DNA from 2 places in the Bacillus sp. C-3-6 genome. Region 2 is predicted to be linked to the other one. Evidence: riboswitches for the same ligand, from Rfam matches in the RefSeq annotation. Region 2 holds a riboswitch; the other holds the start of a gene.
What was found. A riboswitch is a leader RNA that binds a small molecule or an ion and turns the genes downstream of it on or off. The one in region 2 is predicted to bind cyclic di-AMP.
Positions count from the first base shown of each region.

Region 1: it holds a riboswitch for cyclic di-AMP, as region 2 does, so the genes downstream of both, ACW0JX_RS03985 (SipW-dependent-type signal peptide-containing protein) here and ACW0JX_RS09230 (APC family permease) in region 2, are expected to answer to the same signal.

Region 1 covers NZ_CM137247.1:778,263-788,218, reverse strand. Annotated here, with positions in the region: gene ACW0JX_RS04015 (MFS transporter) at 1-218, shown strand, start outside; gene kdpDN (KdpD-like non-kinase potassium sensor) at 243-1,397, opposite strand; gene kdpC (K(+)-transporting ATPase subunit C) at 1,454-2,035, opposite strand; gene kdpB (potassium-transporting ATPase subunit KdpB) at 2,052-4,142, opposite strand; gene kdpA (potassium-transporting ATPase subunit KdpA) at 4,156-5,823, opposite strand; gene kdpF (K(+)-transporting ATPase subunit F) at 5,843-5,920, opposite strand; gene ACW0JX_RS03985 (SipW-dependent-type signal peptide-containing protein) at 5,920-6,024, opposite strand; cyclic di-AMP (ydaO/yuaA leader) riboswitch at 6,121-6,266, opposite strand; gene ACW0JX_RS03980 (hypothetical protein) at 6,401-6,523, opposite strand; gene ACW0JX_RS03975 (hypothetical protein) at 6,527-6,760, opposite strand; gene ACW0JX_RS03970 (hypothetical protein) at 6,774-7,160, opposite strand; cyclic di-AMP (ydaO/yuaA leader) riboswitch at 7,254-7,401, opposite strand; gene thiD (bifunctional hydroxymethylpyrimidine kinase/phosphomethylpyrimidine kinase) at 7,487-8,299, opposite strand; gene thiF (thiazole biosynthesis adenylyltransferase ThiF) at 8,315-9,334, opposite strand; gene thiG (thiazole synthase) at 9,327-9,956, opposite strand, start outside.
Region 2 covers NZ_CM137247.1:1,774,611-1,784,566, reverse strand. Annotated here, with positions in the region: gene ACW0JX_RS09230 (APC family permease) at 110-1,936, opposite strand; cyclic di-AMP (ydaO/yuaA leader) riboswitch at 2,081-2,227, opposite strand; gene ACW0JX_RS09225 (hypothetical protein) at 2,367-2,495, shown strand; gene panE (2-dehydropantoate 2-reductase) at 2,560-3,504, opposite strand; gene ACW0JX_RS09215 (hypothetical protein) at 3,680-5,155, shown strand; gene trhO (oxygen-dependent tRNA uridine(34) hydroxylase TrhO) at 5,366-6,325, opposite strand; gene ACW0JX_RS09205 (Nramp family divalent metal transporter) at 6,804-8,099, shown strand; gene ACW0JX_RS09200 (GNAT family N-acetyltransferase) at 8,301-8,831, shown strand; gene ACW0JX_RS09195 (peptide ABC transporter substrate-binding protein) at 8,883-9,956, opposite strand, start outside.

The sequences.
Region 1 (9,956 bases), 1.0 Mb from region 2:
TATTAACAGAAGAATTCGTGCAAGAACGTGCAACAGCTATCGGTATGTACAACTTCATCCGCTATCTTGGTATGGGCACAGGGCCACTTATAGGTGGATTTCTTTTATTTAACCAAAATTACTTTTGGATTTTCTTCCTAGGCGCAATTATGTTTTTACTTGTAATCTTATATGCAATGAAAATGCTAAGTTTTCATTCTGTACAAAAAGCAAAATAGAGCCCCCAAAAAGGTCGGCTCTATTTATCCTCTTTGATCCGCAACAATATGAATATCAATATACTTTGTTTGTCTCATAATTTCATTTACAATAGAGCCTTTTCGTATTTCTTCCCACCTTGTTCTAGCCGATTGTCCAAGTAAAATTTGCGTCACCTGTAATCTTTTTGCCACTTCAATAATAACATCTGCTGGCTTTCTTCCCTTTGCTTCTTCTAATACAAAACTTGCATCAAATTGATTCGTGAGCGTCTTCCACTCTTCAATTGTTTGTTTTTTACCAGCTGAAAGAGAGTCTATATTTTCTCTTTCAACATTTAATACATACAATTCAGCATTTAACCGATCAGCCATGCGCCATCCCCGTCTTATTAATTTCTCCGCTGTTGAACTGTATTGTACACAAACAAGAATTTTTTCTTTTACGCCAATTGGTTCTATTACTGTTTGGCTAATTTTCTCGTCCATATCATCGGCAACCTCGCGAAGTGATAATTCCCTAAGTGCTCCTAAATTATTAAGCGTAAAGAAATTTTGTAAGCTTTGCTGAATTTTTTCTTCTTTATATATCTTTCCGTCTATTAACCTCTTCCGAAGTACTTCCGGTGTTGCATCAACGAGCTGAATTTCATTTGCTTTTTGTAAAATAAAATCTGGAACTCGTTCTCTTACTTTTACATTCGTAATTTGAGCTACAATATCATGAACACTTTCTAAATGTTGAATATTAAAAGCTGATAATACCGATATACCAGCCTCTAACAATTCCTGCACATCCATATAACGTTTTTTATGCTTAGAACCAGGAACATTACTATGCGCAAGTTCATCCACTACGACTACTTGCGGCGCGCGTTTTTTTATTCCTTCCACATCAAGCTCATAAAATACCTTTCCTTTATACTGTATTTCTTTCAAAGGAACTTTTTCTAAATCAGCAATTGCTTCTTCCGTCTCTTTTCTTCCATGCGTTTCAATTAAACCAATTACAATATCAATTCCATCTTTTTTCATTTCCCTTGCATCAAAGAGCATTTTATAACTTTTTCCTACGCCTGGAGCTGCTCCTACATATAACTTTAACTTTCCGCGATTTTGCTGACGAATATATTCTAAATATTCCTCTGGCGTTCGCCTTTGAAACTTCGATTCATAATCATCTGCATACAAAATAAACACTACCTTTCATTCGAAACAACGCTACCTCAATCCGTTAGATTGAGGTAGCACTGTTACTATTTCATTAATTTTTGTAATGCTAAATTTAGCTTTAAGACATTCACTCGATCTTCTCCAAATAAACCAAGTGCAGCACCTTCTGTTTGATCTTTAATCAATTGATTAAGTTTTTCTTTCGAAATATTCGTTAATTTTGAAATGCGATCCACCTGCACCGAGGCCGCCTTTGGACTAATATCAGGATCAAGCCCTGAACCTGAATTTGTCACTAAATCTATAGGTACTTCTGTTACTGGAACGCTCGGATTTTGTTTCTTCCACTCTTCAATACTTTTCTCTACTCGTTTCTCTAAATCTGGATTAGATGGTGCATAGTTATTTGAACCAGATGCTTCAGCCTTATATTCAATACTAGAAACACGCCCTTGAAAATAACGTGGATCCGTGAAGTTTTGCCCGATTAATTTAGAACCAATCACTTCATTTTTATCATTATATATTAGACTTCCATCCGCATTATCCTTCATCACGGCTTGTGCAATACCAGTAACAATAAGTGGATATACAAGTCCACACAACACTAGAAATGTAAAAGTAATACGGATAATTGGTGATAGTATACTTTGTTTCTTTTCCATCTTTTTCCCCTCTTCCTTATATGAACAAGCCGACAATTATATCAATTACTTTAATTCCAATGAACGGAACGATAACTCCGCCAAGCCCATAAATAAGTAAGTTTCGGCTAAGCAATGCATTAGAACTCATCGGTTTATATGCAATACCTTTCATCGCTAACGGAATGAGTAATGGAATAATAACAGCGTTAAATATTAATGCTGATAAAATCGCTGACAGTGGTGATGTTAACTTCATTATGTTTAGTGCTTCCATTTGCGGAATCGCAAGTGTAAACATTGCTGGAATAATTGCAAAATATTTCGCTATATCATTCGCAATACTAAATGTCGTCAATGCACCACGTGTCATTAACAATTGCTTACCAATTCCTACAACCTCAATAATTTTCGTTGGATTCGAGTCTAAATCAATCATATTTGCTGCTTCTTTCGCAGCTGTCGTACCACTATTCATCGCTAATCCAACGTCAGCCTGTGCTAATGCCGGAGCATCATTTGTACCATCACCTGTCATCGCTACAAGTTTCCCTTTATCTTGCTCTGCTTTAATAACCGCAATTTTATCTTCTGGTCTACACTCGGCAACGAATTCATCTACTCCTGCTTCTTTTGCAATCGTTGCTGCTGTTAACGGATTATCACCTGTACACATAACCGTTTTAATCCCCATTTGACGCAACTGTTCAAAACGCTCACGCATACCCGGTTTTACTGTATCCTTTAAATAAATTAAACCGTAAATACGATTATCTACTGCAACTACAAGTGGTGTTCCGCCCTCTTTTGAAATTAAGTCTGCTTTTTGATTTACATCTTTCGGAATTGTTCCACCTTGTGACCCAACCCATTCAATAACAGCACCGACAGCACCTTTTCTCACTTTCGTTCCGTCTTGTAAATCAACACCGCTCATTCTCGTTTCTGCTTTAAACGGAACAAACTCCCCTTGTTCTGCAAGTTCTCTATTATATGATATAGATTTTCCCTGCACATACTCGATAACAGATCGACCTTCTGGCGTTTCATCTAAAACAGAACTAATAGCAGCCCACTTTCCAACTTGCTCAATCGTTTCATTTCCTACAGGCAATAATGTATGAGCCATCCGGTTTCCAAAAGTAATTGTACCTGTTTTATCTAAAATAATTGTATTAATATCGCCCGCAGCTTCTACTGCTTTCCCTGACATCGCTAACACGTTAAATTTTGTCACCCGGTCCATCCCAGCAATACCAATCGCTGATAGCAAACCACCAATTGTCGTTGGAATTAAACATACTAACAATGCTACGAGTACAGCTGTATCAATTTGAAAACCTAAATAATTTGTAAAAATCGGCAACGTCACAACGACGATCAAGAAAATAAGAGTTAAGCTCGTTAATACTGTATTTAAAGCAATCTCATTCGGCGTTTTTTGACGAGCAGCTCCTTCTACTAAAGAAATCATTTTGTCGATAAATGATTCACCAGGATTACTCGTAATGACAATTGTAATTTCATCACTTACGACCATCGTTCCACCTGTTACGGAACAAAAATCACCGCCTGCTTCTTTTATAACAGGAGCTGATTCCCCTGTAATTGCAGATTCATCTACAGATGCTAATCCTTTGATTACTTCGCCATCATTCGGAATCATTTCTCCTTGTTTTACGATAACAACGTCACCTTTTCTAAGATCAGTTGCTGAAACTTGGACAATGTCTCCATTTTCTTTTACAACATTTGCAAACACATCTTTCTTCGACTGCTTTAAAGAATCGGCTTGTGCTTTACCACGGCCTTCTGCTAATGCTTCTGCAAAATTCGCAAATAAAACTGTAAATAATAGAATGAGAGAAACTGTTATATTAAACCATCCTGGTATACTACTAGAACTGCTTGGAAGAAAAGATAAAATGAACGTAATGATAAATCCAATTTCCACAACGAACATAATCGGATTCTTTATCATGACTTTCGGATTCAATTTCGCAACGGATTGTTTCATCGCATGTGTTACGATATCACGATCCATCGTTTTCGCTTGTCTAACTTCATCTTCTACAGCATGTATTTGTGACTTATTTAATTGTTTTTCTTTTACTACTACCGGTCTCATCATTTACCCTCCATTACTTCAATGTAAGAAATTCTGCAATTGGTCCGAGTACTAACATCGGGAAAAATGTTAATGCACCGACAATTACAATCGTTCCGATGAAGATGCCACCAAATAAACTATTATCTGTACGGAACGTTCCAACTGTTTCTGGCACTACCGTTTTTTCTTTCAACGAAGCTGCCACAGCTAGCATCGTAATTAAACTGAAGTAGCGTCCTAAAAACATAACTAAACCAGTCGTAATATTCCAAAACGGTGTATTATCTCCTAATCCTTCAAATCCAGATCCGTTATTCGCAGCTGACGATGTATATTCATATACAACTTGTGTTAAACCGTGGAAACCGGAATGAGAAATAGCATCCGTTCCTAAATTTGTTGAAAGAGCTAATGCCGAAAATCCTAAAATGAGCAATGGATGAAATAAAATCGTGACTGCGATTAATTTCATTTCCTTACCTTCAATCTTTTTACCTAAAAACTCTGGTGTCCGTCCAACCATTAACCCAGATATAAACACCGCGATAATTGCATACATAATAATGTTTACAAAGCCTGCTCCAACTCCGCCATACACTGTATTTAACATCATATTTACGAGGGGAACTAGACCACCAATTGGTGTTAACGTATCATGCATCGTATTAACAGCGCCTGTTTCAGCAGCTGTCGTTACTGTTGCGTATAGTGAAGAAAATACTGTTCCAAATCGTACTTCTTTCCCTTCTGTACTTCCTTGTACATGTTCGATACCCATTCCATTTAATGCCGGGTTCCCGTTTAGTTCAGATGTCGTAATCGTTATAAACCCTAGTAAAAATACCATAAATAGTGACACGAAAAGGATGCGGCCTTGTTTTTTATTTCCGACCATTCGTCCGTACGTAAATGGAAGTGCTGTTGGTAATAACATCATAAGCATCATTTGCAAAATATTACTCATTTGTCCTGGATTTTCGAAAGGATGCGTAGAGTTTGCTCCGAAAAATCCACCGCCGTTATTTCCAAGTTCCTTAATGGAAACGAATGATGCAACAGGTCCGCGTAAAATACTTTGCTTTGCACCTTCAATCGTTTGTGCTGTAACCGCCCCATCTAACGTTTGTGGTACGCCAAGTGCGACAAAAACTAGTGCCGCAATAAATGCGATAGGAAGAAACACTCTCGTTAACGCTCTCGTAAAATCAACGAAAAAGTTACCAAGTTCTTTTCCAGCAAGTCCTCTTATAAAAGCCATAACGAGCGCTAATGTCGTTGCTGGTGCCGCAAACATTAAAAATGTAATTCCGATTAATTGTGATAAATAAGATAAACCATTTTCACCGCTATAATGCTGTAAGTTTGTATCAGCCATAAAACTAATTGCTGTATTAAAAGCGAGCGTAGGCTCCATCCCTTCAATATGCGCTGGATTTAGTGGCAGCACACCTTGTAATCTGAAAATGAAGTATACGACAACGATCATAAATCCATTTAATAAAACTAATGATAATGCGTACTGTTTCCACGTTTGATTGTATGCTTTTACACCCGTAATTTTAAAAATAAGTTTTTCAAAAGGCCCGAATACTTTATCTAACGTTTTGCTACCTTGAAAAGCTTTTTCTAAATAAATCCCCGTTGGCTTTGCTACTAAAATAAACAAGAGCATTGTAATAATGACTGCAACCCAAATCATAATGAATAATTCCCCCTAATTAAAACTTCTCTGGATTTAATAATGCATACACTAAATACACTGTAATTGCTGCGACAATAACCGATAAGACAATCATCATGATTGCTTTCCTTCTTTCACAACTTTATCTGACCAACTTGCAAGACTTGCCATCGATGCAACTAATAAAATAAAAATCCCGACCATTACAACATCTAACATAACGATCCCTCTCTTTTTGTTAAAATTTACCATTTAAATATTAAAAAAGAACACTGAGCTCTACTCAGTGTTCAAAAAATGAACAACAAAAAGTAAACCTCCTCTCTAAACGCTTACGAGGTTAGCTGTCGGATTCGGGCCTAAAGAGTAGCCCTACTTTCAAAACTGAAAGATTCACCCCAAGTGACGATGCACAAAATTGGTTCCCCCGCTCCATTTCTGGAACTCAGCGATTTTAGGTTTTTTTGGAAATTTTATGAATGATTTATGAGAGTAAATATACTCCTCTATATTTCACTTGTAAAGGGCGAAATTGCTGAAAATAATAATATTTACATTCATTTAAACGCTTACATTGAAGATTATTACTATTATTTCATCTATTTTCTTTATTTCTCTTTTCTTTTCTTAAAAATGACCTTTTAAATATGAAATAAAAAGAGCGAATGACATGAAGTGCATAGCTTGTTGCACTCAGCATTCGCTCTTTTTTATTCAACCTTTATTCTCCTCGTAAAAATGCACGTAAATTTCTCCCACGAATATAAACTTGTGTCAATTCTGCATGTAGCTGCTCATACTCAGTAATATCCATCTCTAAATACAAAGCATCTTTTGATGGTAATATAATATATGGCCCTGGAAAAAGGGGATCAATCTGGACCAATTCTTGAACTCGCTCTACCGATACTGCCCAACGATTTGCTATATCTCCAAGTAATAGTACCTTCATCATTTCTTCCCCCGCCCTATTCAAAAAATAAAAAAGAAATATTATCACAATTTGTAAACACGACAAACTTAGCTCCAATTGTTTCATAGAGCCTCGCTGGATATCGTTTATTCCTTGTAACAACAGTAATAGGTGCTTGAAAAGAAAAACGAATGTGTTCTGTGAAGAAACTAACGATTGGAAGCTCATCCCCTAGTAAAATGACCTTCTTAATACACTCACAAATACTAGTAAAATCCTGCTCCTTACTACAACTATAAGTCCAATCAAACCCACAATTCCTAACTTCAGCCGCTACCTCTTCATTTGCTGTAAAAATAACTAACTCATGTTGAAATGCAACTAGATCTCTTAAACTATTTACCTTACTTTCTTCTCCAACACAAATAAGTGTTAGTTCCATGTACCTCATCCTCCTTAGTATAAAAGAAATCAAACATAGATTGATATTCCCCTATACTAATCAGATCGATGAAGTGATGTATCCATCATGGCACCGTCCTCTCTCAAGACGCTTACGAAGTTAGCTGTCGGATTCGGGCTTTGAGAGTAGCCCTACTTTCAAATTTGAAAGATTCACCCCTAGTGACACTGCACAAATTGGTTCCTCCGCTCCATATAATTGGACTCAGCGTTTACAAAAAAATATATTCTGGCTGATATATTACTCCTGTATTTTGAAAAAGTAAACAGAAAAAAAGCCAGTTATAAAACTGGCTTTTCACTTATCTATACACGCGTTCTATTCACTTTATACGCAAAATGATTCGTCGGTCCATGACCACTACCAATATTCAATGGCTCTTCAATTGCTATACTAATAAATCGTTTTGCTTCTTGAACAGCATCTTCAATTGAGTATCCTTTCGCAAGTCCTGCTGTAACCGCTGAAGCAAATGTGCACCCACTTCCGTGCGTTTGCTTTGAAGGAATTCGCTCGCTTCTAAACTCAATAAATTCTTCTCCATCAAAGAGGAAATCAATTACTTCATTACCTTGATATTCTGCATGTCCGCCCTTCATAAGCACATATTTAGCACCTAATTCGTGCAATACTTTTGCAGCTTCCTTACTATCTTCAACATTATGAATCTCCATCCCAGTTAACACTTCTGCTTCTGGAACATTCGGTGTTATAACGGTTGCTACTGGTAATAAATATTCTTTTAATGCATGAACTGCTTCTTGCTGTAATAATGATGCACCGCCTTTTGCGATCATAACGGGATCTAGCACAATATTATTCCAGCCAAATTTTTTAATTTGTTCTGCAACAATTTGAATTATTTCACTACTAAATAACATTCCTAGTTTCACTGCATCTGGTGTTAAATCCGTACCAATTGAATTCAGCTGTTCTGTAATACCTTCTAACGGAACAGGATATACCCCTTGAACGCCAAGCGTGTTTTGAGCAGTAATTGCCGTAATAGCCGTCATTCCGTATACACCAAGCTCTTGGAATGTTTTTAAATCTGCCTGAATTCCAGCACCGCCGCCGCTATCAGACCCTGCAATTGTTAAAGCTTTATTCACTTTCATCCCACTCATCCTTTTCTATCCAAAATAGCGATGATAAATCGTTTTTGCTTCGCTTATATCTTTCGTTCCATGTACGAGCACACGGCCATCTTTAAAGGCGACTAACCTCTTGTCTTCAACAGAAAATGATAGTAAATATGGATTTACATTTAAATCATTCACGCGACCTTCCAGCAACTCTTTATATTGTTCAAAATTCATTTCCTCTTTATGAGGTGGTCTAATTTGAACTGTATTTCGCCCGCATAAAACTGCTGTTTTTGATGTGTTCTCTTTATTTAAATACGGATATAATGCATTCTCTCCGCATGAAGAACAATTATGCTGGCGAAGCTTTTGCACATTCATACATGAATACTCATTCTTCCACATATCAAACGATACAAGCCCATCTCGAAGTGATTCGTAATCTTCTACTAACAGTTTAAGAGCTTCTGTTACTTGATGAGAAACGACAAGAGATACAGCAGGTGATATAATACCCGCTGTATCACATGTTGCCCCGCCAAGCGGAATCGACTGCAATAAACATGATAAACATGGTGTTTTACTAGGAATGATTGTGTAAGAAAGACCGTAACTACCTACACATGCACCGTAAATCCATGGAATAGAATATTTTTGTGCTATATCATTCACAATAAAGCGTATTTCGAAATTATCAGTCGCATCAATAATTACATCAACGTTTGTAACAAGTTCTTCTAGCTCTTCAGCTGTTACATCTTGAACGAGAGCTTTTATTGTTACATCGCTATTAATCTCTTCTAAACGTTTTTTAGCCGCTATAGCTTTTGGGAGATTATTCTTTACGTCGCTCTCTGCATACAATTGTTGTCTTTGCAGATTACTCCAATCTACATAATCACGGTCAACAATTGTTATCTTGCCAACACCCGCTCTTACAAACATCTCTGCATTTGCACTACCTAATGCACCTGCACCGATAATAAGTACATGCTTTTCTCTTATCTTTTGCTGCCCTTCTGCTCCAATTGGAGAAAATAGTTCTTGGCGAGAATATCGATTATTCAACTACGCTCATTCCTTCTAAAGGACTACTTGCAGTTGCACAGCGCTTACGTGCAATACGACCTGCTTCAAATCCTAAACGTCCTGCTTCAATACTTAGTTTCATTGCCTGTGCCATTTTAATAGGATCTTTTGCTCCTGATACAGCTGTATTTAATAACACGCCATCTGCTCCTAATTCCATTGCAAATGCCGCATCAGCTGGGCTACCAATACCGGCATCAACGATAACTGGTACTGCCGCTTGTTCAATAATGAAGCTCAAATTTAATGGATTTACAATACCAAGTCCTGATCCGATTGGAGATGCTCCTGGCATAATCGCATGCACGCCAAGCTCTTGTAATTTACGTGCTAATACAACATCATCAGATGTATACGGAAGTACGATAAATCCTTCTTTCAGTAACATTTCAGATGCCTTTAACGTTTCTACCGGATCCGGTAATAACGTTCTATCATCACCAATAACTTCTACCTTTATCATGTCACAAAGCCCAGAAGCTTTTGCTAATTTTGCAATACGAACAGCCTCTTCAGCGTTTTTTGCCCCTGCTGTATTTGGTAATAACGTATATTTTTTCACATCAAGTTTCTCTAATAAATTAGGTTGCTTTGCATCAAA
Region 2 (9,956 bases):
AACTAATAAAATTATATCCATATAACTTTTAAACCCATATGCAATTATGCATAGCATATACACAAAAAGGATAGCTTCATTTTCACGAAGCTATCCTTCAAAAATCTTCTTATTTTTTTAAATGATATGGAACTGTCGTAATAACAACATTTCTTTTATAAAGTAAATACGCACGTATGAGTAAACTGGATTGATTATGAAGAATGTTATGCCAACCTTTTTTCGGAATAAACTGTGGTATAACGACCGTAACGCGGTAATTCGATTCACTTGCCTTATATTGCACTGTATCAATGAACTTCGTTAACGGCTGAATAATACTTCTATAATGAGAATGTAATGTAACAAGCCTTACTTCAGGTTGCCACACCTTCCATTTCTCTTCAAATTTCTTTTCCTCTTCTCTGTCAAAAGCAACATATACAGCGATAACTTGATCTGCAGAAAGAGATTTCGCATAATTCAATGAATTTTCTACTACATGCGTCATACCTGCTACAGGAACGACAATTACATTCCCCTCAATTGGAATAAGAGGCTCGCAAGTTTTTAAACTTAATTGATCACCCACTGCATCATAATGCTTCTTAATTCGATGGAATAAGAAGATAATAACTGGTAAGAAAATAAGAATCGACCAAACTTGTGCAAATTTAGTTAAAAAGAACATGCTCATTACGATAAAACTAATAACTGCACCAATTAAATTAACCGTTAATTTTAAAGCCCATCCTTCAGGTTTTTCACGAAGCCACTTTAATACCATCCCTGTTTGAGAAAGTGTAAATGGAATAAATACACCTACTGCATATAACGGAATTAAATGTTCTGTTTGTCCTTGGAAAGCTACAATTAAAATAATCGAAGCAACTCCAAGTATTATAATACCGTTTGAGTAACCTAGACGGTCTCCTCTAATCGTAAACATTCTCGGTATGAATTTATCTTTTGCGAGGTTAACCGCTAATAAAGGAAATGCAGAATAGCCTGTATTAGCTGCGAGAATTAATATTAAAGCTGTTGTACCTTGTATGAAATAGTACATGAAATTACGTCCAAATGTTTGTTCAGCAATTTGAGAAACAACTGTTACTTCCTTACTCGGCGTCACTCCGTAATAATAAGCTAAAAATACAATTCCTGAAAATAACACAGCAAGTAATGCACCCATTGCAAGCAATGTTTTTGCAGCATTGTTTGGCGCAGGATCTTTAAAGTTCGGAATTGCATTTGAAATTGCTTCAACACCTGTTAAAGCAGAACTACCTGATGCAAATGCTCTTAACAGTAAAAACAAACTAATACCCGCAACCGGCGTTCCGATCGGCGTGTGTAAAGTTGGTGAAACGTGACCAGTCAAAATATTATATATGCCTACACCAATTAATATAAATAGGGCTAAAACAAATAAATAAACAGGATATGCTAAAACAGAAGCTGATTCCGTTACTCCTCTTAAATTTAAGATCGTAATAAATATAACAAATATAATCGCAATGATTACATTATGTGCATGTAAACTAGGAAAAGCAGATGTTAGCGCATCTGTACCTGCAGATACACTTACCGCAACAGTTAAAATATAGTCGACTAATAAAGATCCTCCAGCAATTAAGCCTGGATTCATCCCTAAATTTTCTTTTGATACAACATACGCTCCCCCGCCATGCGGATAAGCAAAAATAATTTGACGATAAGATAAAATAAGGGCTGTCAATAATACTAATACCCCAACAGCGATCGGAATGGAATACCAATAAGCGATCGCTCCCACACCTGCTAAAGCAATTAAAATTTGCTCTGGACCGTAAGCAACTGATGACAATGCATCAGAAGATAAAATAGCTAAAGCTTTCGTTTTATTAAGCTTTTGTTCTCCAAGCTCTGTTGATTTTAACGGTCTTCCAATTAAAAATCTTTTAATAGATGAAACCAATGCTGTCCACTCTCCAATAATTTTGTACGAACTTTTCTGCTTGTTACAGCCAGTAAACGATTTCTTCAGAAAACAAAAAATGTCTACAAGCCATAGCGAAATAGACTTGTAGACATTATTTTTTTTGTCGCACAAGCTCCACCTTCCTTCTCAATATAACGCTTACGAGGTTAGCTGTCGGATTCGGGCCTATGAGTAGCCCTACCTTTTTCAAGGATTCACCCCATCGGATTATGTACTAATCCGTAAAAACGGGTCCCCCGTACCATGCGGTTTCAGCGATTTAGAAAATTGAAACTGTGGATTATAATACTCCTTTATTTTCAAAAAGTAAACAAAAATTTTTAATAAGAAAAAAATTAAAATGATTGCGCATAATCCGCTGAGAAATATACATAATGAATATTAAAAATCCGCAAAGGAGACCCATATGTCTAAAGAAAAGAAGCCTATTTTTTCCGATTCATATTTAGATGCAGTAGCAAATGAAATTAATCAGTTATATGGTAAACGTGAACAGGAAATAAATTTGACAGATAGAACGAAAAGAAATAAATAATTTATCATACAAAAAAATAAAAAAGATAGCAATACACTTATATATTGCTATCTTTTTTATTTTTTCATACATCTAATTCTATTACAGATTTGTTAAAGGTCATCTCTTCATACACCTTTAAATTTTGATATATAGATTCTAATAATGGTGCCGCTATAGAAAATTTCTCTGCTACATCCAGTAAATATCCTTGCAAGTGCTTCCCTTCAATAAACGAACCCTTTTCCATATCACGTTGCATTGATGACTTCATATCATACGAAATTTTATCAATCGTTTTCATATGTTCCTGGGCAATATTAGCCTTTACTGGAGCTCCTAATACTCTCATGATTTGTACAGATTCCTCAAACACATTACGGATAAAATCACGGCCGCCTTCACTTTCACGGATTGGTCCAATTGGTGCACGCATTAACGTTGTCACACCTGACATTACAGTAATAAATAAATATTTATGCCACATATCTTGCGTAATATTTTCACTTAAAACAAAACTAGACTTCGTACCTGAAAATGCTTTAGAAATATGCTTTACTCTCTCTGAATTTTGAGACTTAATTTCTCCAAACACAAGTCTGTTGGCAGCGCTAGTTTGTACAATTTCTCCTTGATCGTTTAACGTCGTCTCGATAAAGCATAAACCGCCAATTACTTTTTCTTCGCCGAATTCTTTTTGTAGTAGTGATAAATGAGCGATACCATTTAACAATGGAATGATTACAGTATTATCGTCAACAAACGGCTTCAAATCTTGAATAGCCTCGTTTAAGTGATACGCTTTTGTTGAAAATAAAATAACATCAAATTGAGAAGTTCTCTCTTCTTTCGTTATTAATTTCGGTTGGAAGGAAAAATCCCCGTTAACACTTCGGATTACAAGTCCTCTTTCCTCTAATTGTTTTTTCCGTTTACTACGAACAAGAAACGTGACATCTTCTCCCTTCTCGACTAATCTGCCACCAAAAAATCCTCCGACTCCACCAGCGCCTAATACTAAAATCCTCATACAGCATGCCCCTTTTCAAAATACAATTTTATAACTTTTAGTATACATAACATTATACATGTCCTCTACTAAATAAGCTGAATTTTCACTCTCAATTGAGTATAAAAGAGTGGTTATTTTCAAATAAATTTGGGCATGTTGTTTCTATAGCATATATGGAAAGGACACAATGTAGATGGAGGCAATACAATCAATTGAGGAAAAAGGTGTAGCAACAGCTATATTCCAATTTATATTCCCGTTTTCGTTTAAAGCTGGATATGAACAAAATATGTTCCCTTTCTTACAAAAAAACGATTTTCTTCCTTTTCGGCTCGATCATCTCGATGATGAAAATACATATTATGGGGAGTTTAAAGTTTCACATCAAAATATGGAAGCATACTATCTTTCATTTACAAATAAAATTCTCTTTCCTCATTCAGAGCATCAAAAGGGCTTGCAACGTTATTCAAAGGACCTTAACTTAACTGGACATTTAACTACAAACCTTATTTCAATCCCATTCAAGATACACTCTATTGATGTAACACTTTGTCCTTATGAACTTGGCTTCTTAACAATTCGAAGAGAAGTAAACACTGCTCCAAACATGACTTTATCTGAAGCAATCGAATTCGCTGCTCGCTTCCGTGTACTTGAAACTAAAACTGATACAAATGAGTCTATTTGTATTGAATGTAACGGAAAAAAGTATTCCCAAGTTGAAAAATTCATTTTTGGTTATTTATTTCATGGCGTAACTGATTTCTTTGAAAAGAAGAGATTAAGAAGTTCATACTTTCAAACCTTCCCTTTCTTTGAAGACCAAAGAATGTACGTTCAAACTTTATTGTCACTAAAAGAAGGTATGGAACTTAATGAAGTGGATGTTTATCGTACTTCCAGTCTTTCCGGATTAACAAGTGATGGTAAACCATATGTAAGTGCAAATAACATTCCTTACATTCATGACTATTTAAAAAAACACGCTTACCAGAGATGGGCTCCAAATCGTTATTTCATTATGGAAGAACATATTTTTACATGTGTAACAAATGAAGGCGAACGCGAAATCTCTAAACTTGCTAGTCAAATGTACGGAGAATTTTATTACGCTTTATTATTAAACCTATTCCATAAAATTGTTTTATTAAAAATGGCAAACGCCTATGCTGAGCTAAACATTGAACAAGATACTAATGAAATAGAGAAATTAATTTATTCGATCAATTCGTTCACTGCTAATTATTTTTCTTTAGAATTAGTATCCCAATCACAAAGTGAAGATATTTTCTTCCGCTTAAGAAAACTTTTTAATATTGAGGTTCTATACTCAAACGCGAAACAAAATCTTGATAGTTTGTTTAAATATCAAGAAAATGTCGCCTCTAAAAAAGATAGCCTTTTATTATTAATTTTAACGCTCTACTCTGTAGTGGGCCAAATGTTAGGGTTTACTATGATTGACCTTTTAAGAAACACCGATTCAAACAAAATATCGTCCCCTCTTGAATTTTTCGCTCTATTAATTGCGATTAGCGGCATTGTCATTTCACTTATTTTAGGAGCCCAAAGTTTATATCAATGGGGTCTACAGCATAAACAAAGAAAAGCTTGGGTAAAACAAACGGTACTTTCTGCCGTTAAAGAGAAAGAGGATAAAAACTAAAGAAGGTGATTTTCAAATTCTTGGTGTGCTGCAGTAAGTGAAATTTTTATCAGCGATTTTCCGATTATATCAGCGCAACTCGAAATATATCAGCGATTTTTTAAATATATCGACTTACCGACAAAAAACGACAAATGACAGGACTGTATAATGAAAAAAGGGTGCTCCAAAATAAAACTTGGAGTACCCTTTTTATTATACGAATTCAGCTTACTTCCCTGCTTCGATTTTCTCTAATGCAGCAGCTACTTGCTCTTCCGTTAATTCATGTTGTATTACGTAGCGGTTACGTGGACTTACACGACATTCATGAGAACATGCACGTAAATATTTCGCTTCGTTTTCTTCAGAACATAAAATTTTCTTATTACATTCTGGATTTGAACAGTTTACATAGCGCTCACATGGTTCACCTGTAAAGTGATCTTTACCAACGATAACATGTTCTTTTTGGTTTACTGGAACAGCGATACGCTCATCAAACACGTAACATTGTCCATCCCAAAGCTCACCTTGTACTTCTGGATCTTTTCCGTACGTTACAATTCCGCCGTGAAGCTGACTTACATCTTCAAAACCTTCACGAACTAACCAACCAGAGAATTTCTCACAACGAATTCCACCTGTACAGTAAGTTAAAATCTTTTTACCTTCAAGTGTTTCTTTGTTTTCTCTAATCCAATCTGGTAATTCACGGAATGATTCGATATCAGGTTTAATCGCACCTTTGAAGTGTCCTAAATCAAACTCATAATCATTTCGTGCATCAATGATAACTGTATCTTCTTGTTTCATTGCCTCATAAAAATCTTTTGGCTCTAAATACTTCCCAGTTATTTCATGTGGGTTAATGTCATCTTCTAGACGAAGTGTAACTAATTCTGGACGAGGACGTACGTGCATTTTCTTGAATGCATGCCCTTCTTCTTCATCTATTTTAAATACGATACCATCAAAACGTGGATCATTATTCATTGCTTCCATGTATTTCTCTGTTTGCTCTACAGTTCCAGAACAAGTTCCGTTAATACCTTCTTTTGCTACAAGAATTCTTCCTTTTAATTCAAGTGCATTACAAAATTCTAAATGCTCTGCAGCAAATTCTTCTGGGTTTTCAATTGTTGTGTACATGTAATATAGTAATACTCTGTATGGTTTTGTAGTTGCCAATGTATTTCTACCACCTATCTAATTTTTAAAATCATGTATAAGTTAACGTTCATATCAAAACATATATAATAAGAAAATGAATCCCATTTTCTTTTCTTTATACTATTTTCTATCAGTTAACAAAAATAAAAAACAAGATTACACATCATAACACTATGGTTATGTTGTAATCCCAATATATTATATATCATACAATTGCAATTCCATCAATTAATATGCTGTATTATCAGCTTTATGTTCACATAAATTTCAAAAACAGCCCTTTAATTCACTATGTTTCCCCATGTCACCACACCATAAACTCCCAATTCATTTTACATTATCACACCATCCATTGCATAAAGGCATATAATTTGCATTAAGGAAACTTTCGTGTTCAAATGAAATTATCACATAACATATTTAAATGTATTGAAATAATGAGTAAGAATAAATACAATAATTTCATCAAGTTAACATTTTAAAGGGGAAAACTACTATGAATAAAGATATAACAAAAGATAAACATCTCCCTTCTGAAAGTACAACTGTACAATCAGCTCACTTAGCTTTAAGTGGAGAAACAAAAGGCTGGAAAAGACTGTTACCATTTTTAGGACCCGCTTTTATCGCGTCCGTTGCTTATATTGATCCTGGCAACTTTGCTACAAATATCGCAGCTGGTTCACAATATGGATATTTACTATTATGGGTTATACTCGCTTCTAACTTAATGGCTGTATTAATCCAAACTTTATCAGCTAAATTAGGAATTGCTACAGGAAACAATTTACCCGAAATAGCTCGTGAAAACTTTCCAAAGCCTGTGTCTATCGGCTTATGGATACAAGGTGAACTAGTTATTATGGCTACAGATTTAGCGGAATTTATTGGAGCTGCATTGGGGCTTTACTTACTATTTGGAATCCCCATGCTACCTGCCGCTTTAATTACAGCAGCCGGATCATTTATTATCCTTGAATTTCAACGTAGAGGATTTCGTCCACTAGAAGCTATTATTACAGGAATGATTTTCATTGTAGTAATTGCTTTTGGGATTCAAGTTTTTTATGCAAAACCAGAATTAAGTCCCCTTCTTTCAGGACTATTTATTCCAAAATTCCAAGGTGTAGACAGTATATTACTTGCAGCAGGGATTTTAGGTGCGACAGTTATGCCGCATGCAATATACTTGCATTCTGCATTAACACAACGCCGTGTGGTCGGAACAACTGACGAACAAAAGAAAAAGATTTTTCGTTTCGAATTTATCGATATTATTATTGCAATGGTTATTGCTGGAGCAATTAATGCAAGTATGTTAATTGTAGCAGCTGCACTATTTTTTAAAAATGGCTTGCACGTTGAAGATTTAGATGTTGCTTACACTCAATTTACCAATTTAGTAGGTCCTGTATCGGCTGCATTATTTGGGATTGGACTTTTATCAGCAGGACTATCTAGCTCTTCTGTCGGTACAATGTCGGGTGATATTATTATGCAAGGTTTCATTCGCATGCATATTCCGTTATATTTACGCCGATTTATTACAATGATTCCACCACTAGTAATTATCGCTTTAGGTGTAAATCCAACATACGCTCTAGTCATGAGCCAAGTCGTCTTATCATTCGGTATTGCATTTGCACTTGTACCACTTATTATGTTTACAAGTAATAAAAAGATTATGGGTGCACTCGTTAACCACCGTATAACAACATTTATCGCATGGATAATTGCTGCTCTCGTTATCGTTTTAAATATCTTCTTACTGTATCAAACATTTGTAGGGTAATGAAAAAAGGGTATTCCAATTTTTATTTGGAATACCCTTTTTCAATTCATTATTTGTATTAATCCTATAAACTCTTTTTAAGATAAATTATATAATCTATTTCCAGACAATAATTCCCTTACGCCTTGAATAATCTTTATTTTCAGATTAAATTATATAATAACAAATACATTCTATTTTCATGTGAAAAGGAGCGAAAATATGTTTCCTTTATTAAAAACTGAAAGACTCATTTTAAGAGAACTTACCGAAAAAGATGCACCACGTATACTACAATGCTTTTCTAATACTAATGTACTGCGCTATTATGGCCAAAAACCGTTACAAGATGTTGATCAAGTGAAACAAATCATTCATAACTTTAAGTTGAGCTACAATGCAAGAAGCGGTATAAAATGGGGAATCGAATTAAAAGACAAGAAAGAACTCATCGGTACCATTGGTTTTCACGATTGGTCTTCTGAGCATAAACGAGCCAATATAAGTTATGCCTTTTTGCCTGAACACTGGGGAAAAGGATATGCGACTGAAGCTGTTTCTGAGGTTATATCATACGGTTTCCATACGATTCATTTAAAGCGGATCGGGGCAATTGTATTTCTTGAAAATGAAGCTTCCAATAAAGTACTATTAAAATTAGGCTTTGAAAAAGAAGGTGTTCTAAAAAATTATATGTATCAAGATGATATCCCATATGATACGAATTTTTACGCTTTATTAAAATCAGTTTAATAGAATTTATGTGTAAAAAACCTTACTTTTAAAAAGTAAGGTTTTTTGTATTTATTCATTAGCAATATAAGCATTCTTATAAGTATAAATACCACCAAATTGATGTTTTTCAATCCCTTTTACATAATCCTTTTGTACATACGCTGAGCCAATATGATAAAGCGGTGCCACAGCTGCATCTTCTAATAATACCTGCTCAGCTTCTCGCAACGCTTCCCATCGTTTTTCCGTATCTAGTACAAAATCCGTTTTCGCTTTCTTTATTAATTCATCGTAACGAACATTAGAATAATTCATTTTATTATTCGGATTCCCTGTCGTAAATAACTCTAAATAACTAATTGGGTCTTTATAGTCAGGTCCCCAATTTGCCATAGTTATATCGTAATCACCTATTTGTTCTAACTGTAATTTTTGCTTAAATGGCTGTTGTTTAATTTGTATCGTTAACCCTTGCAAATTCTTCTCTAAATCACCTTTTATATATTCTGCCATACGTATTGCGTTATCTTGTTCGAACGTTAAGAACTCTAGGTTTACTTGTTCTACCCCAAGCTCTTTTTTCGCTTCTTCCCAAATTTTTTTCGCATTTTGCAAATCATATGAGGAAATATCTCCATTTTCTTTTCTAAAATCTTTACCAGTCACTTCATTTACATGACCAACTGGTACAAGTCCACTTGCAGGTTTTGCTCCGTTATTAATAAAGTGAGCAACGAAATCATCTTTATTTAACGCTAATGAAATAGATTGACGCACCTTTTTATTTGCTAACGCGTTATTTTTTTCATTAAAACGAAGCATAGCAATTCCAGGATCACTCGACATATGTAATTCCTTATTCCCTTTATACTTGTCTACAACTTGCGAATTAATAGGTACTCGATCCAAATCTCCGGCTTCATATAAATTTACAGCTGTCATTGTATCCTTTAGGATATGAAAGTTTATTTCATCTAATTTCACTTTCTTTCGATCCCAATATGTAGTATTTTTCTTTAATTGAAACTCTTGTTCATGCTTCCATTTTTCTAATACAAATGGACCGTTATATATGAGATTACTAGGTTCCAATGCATAATTGTTTCCTTGTTCTTTCAAAAATGATTCATGCTGTGGTAAGTA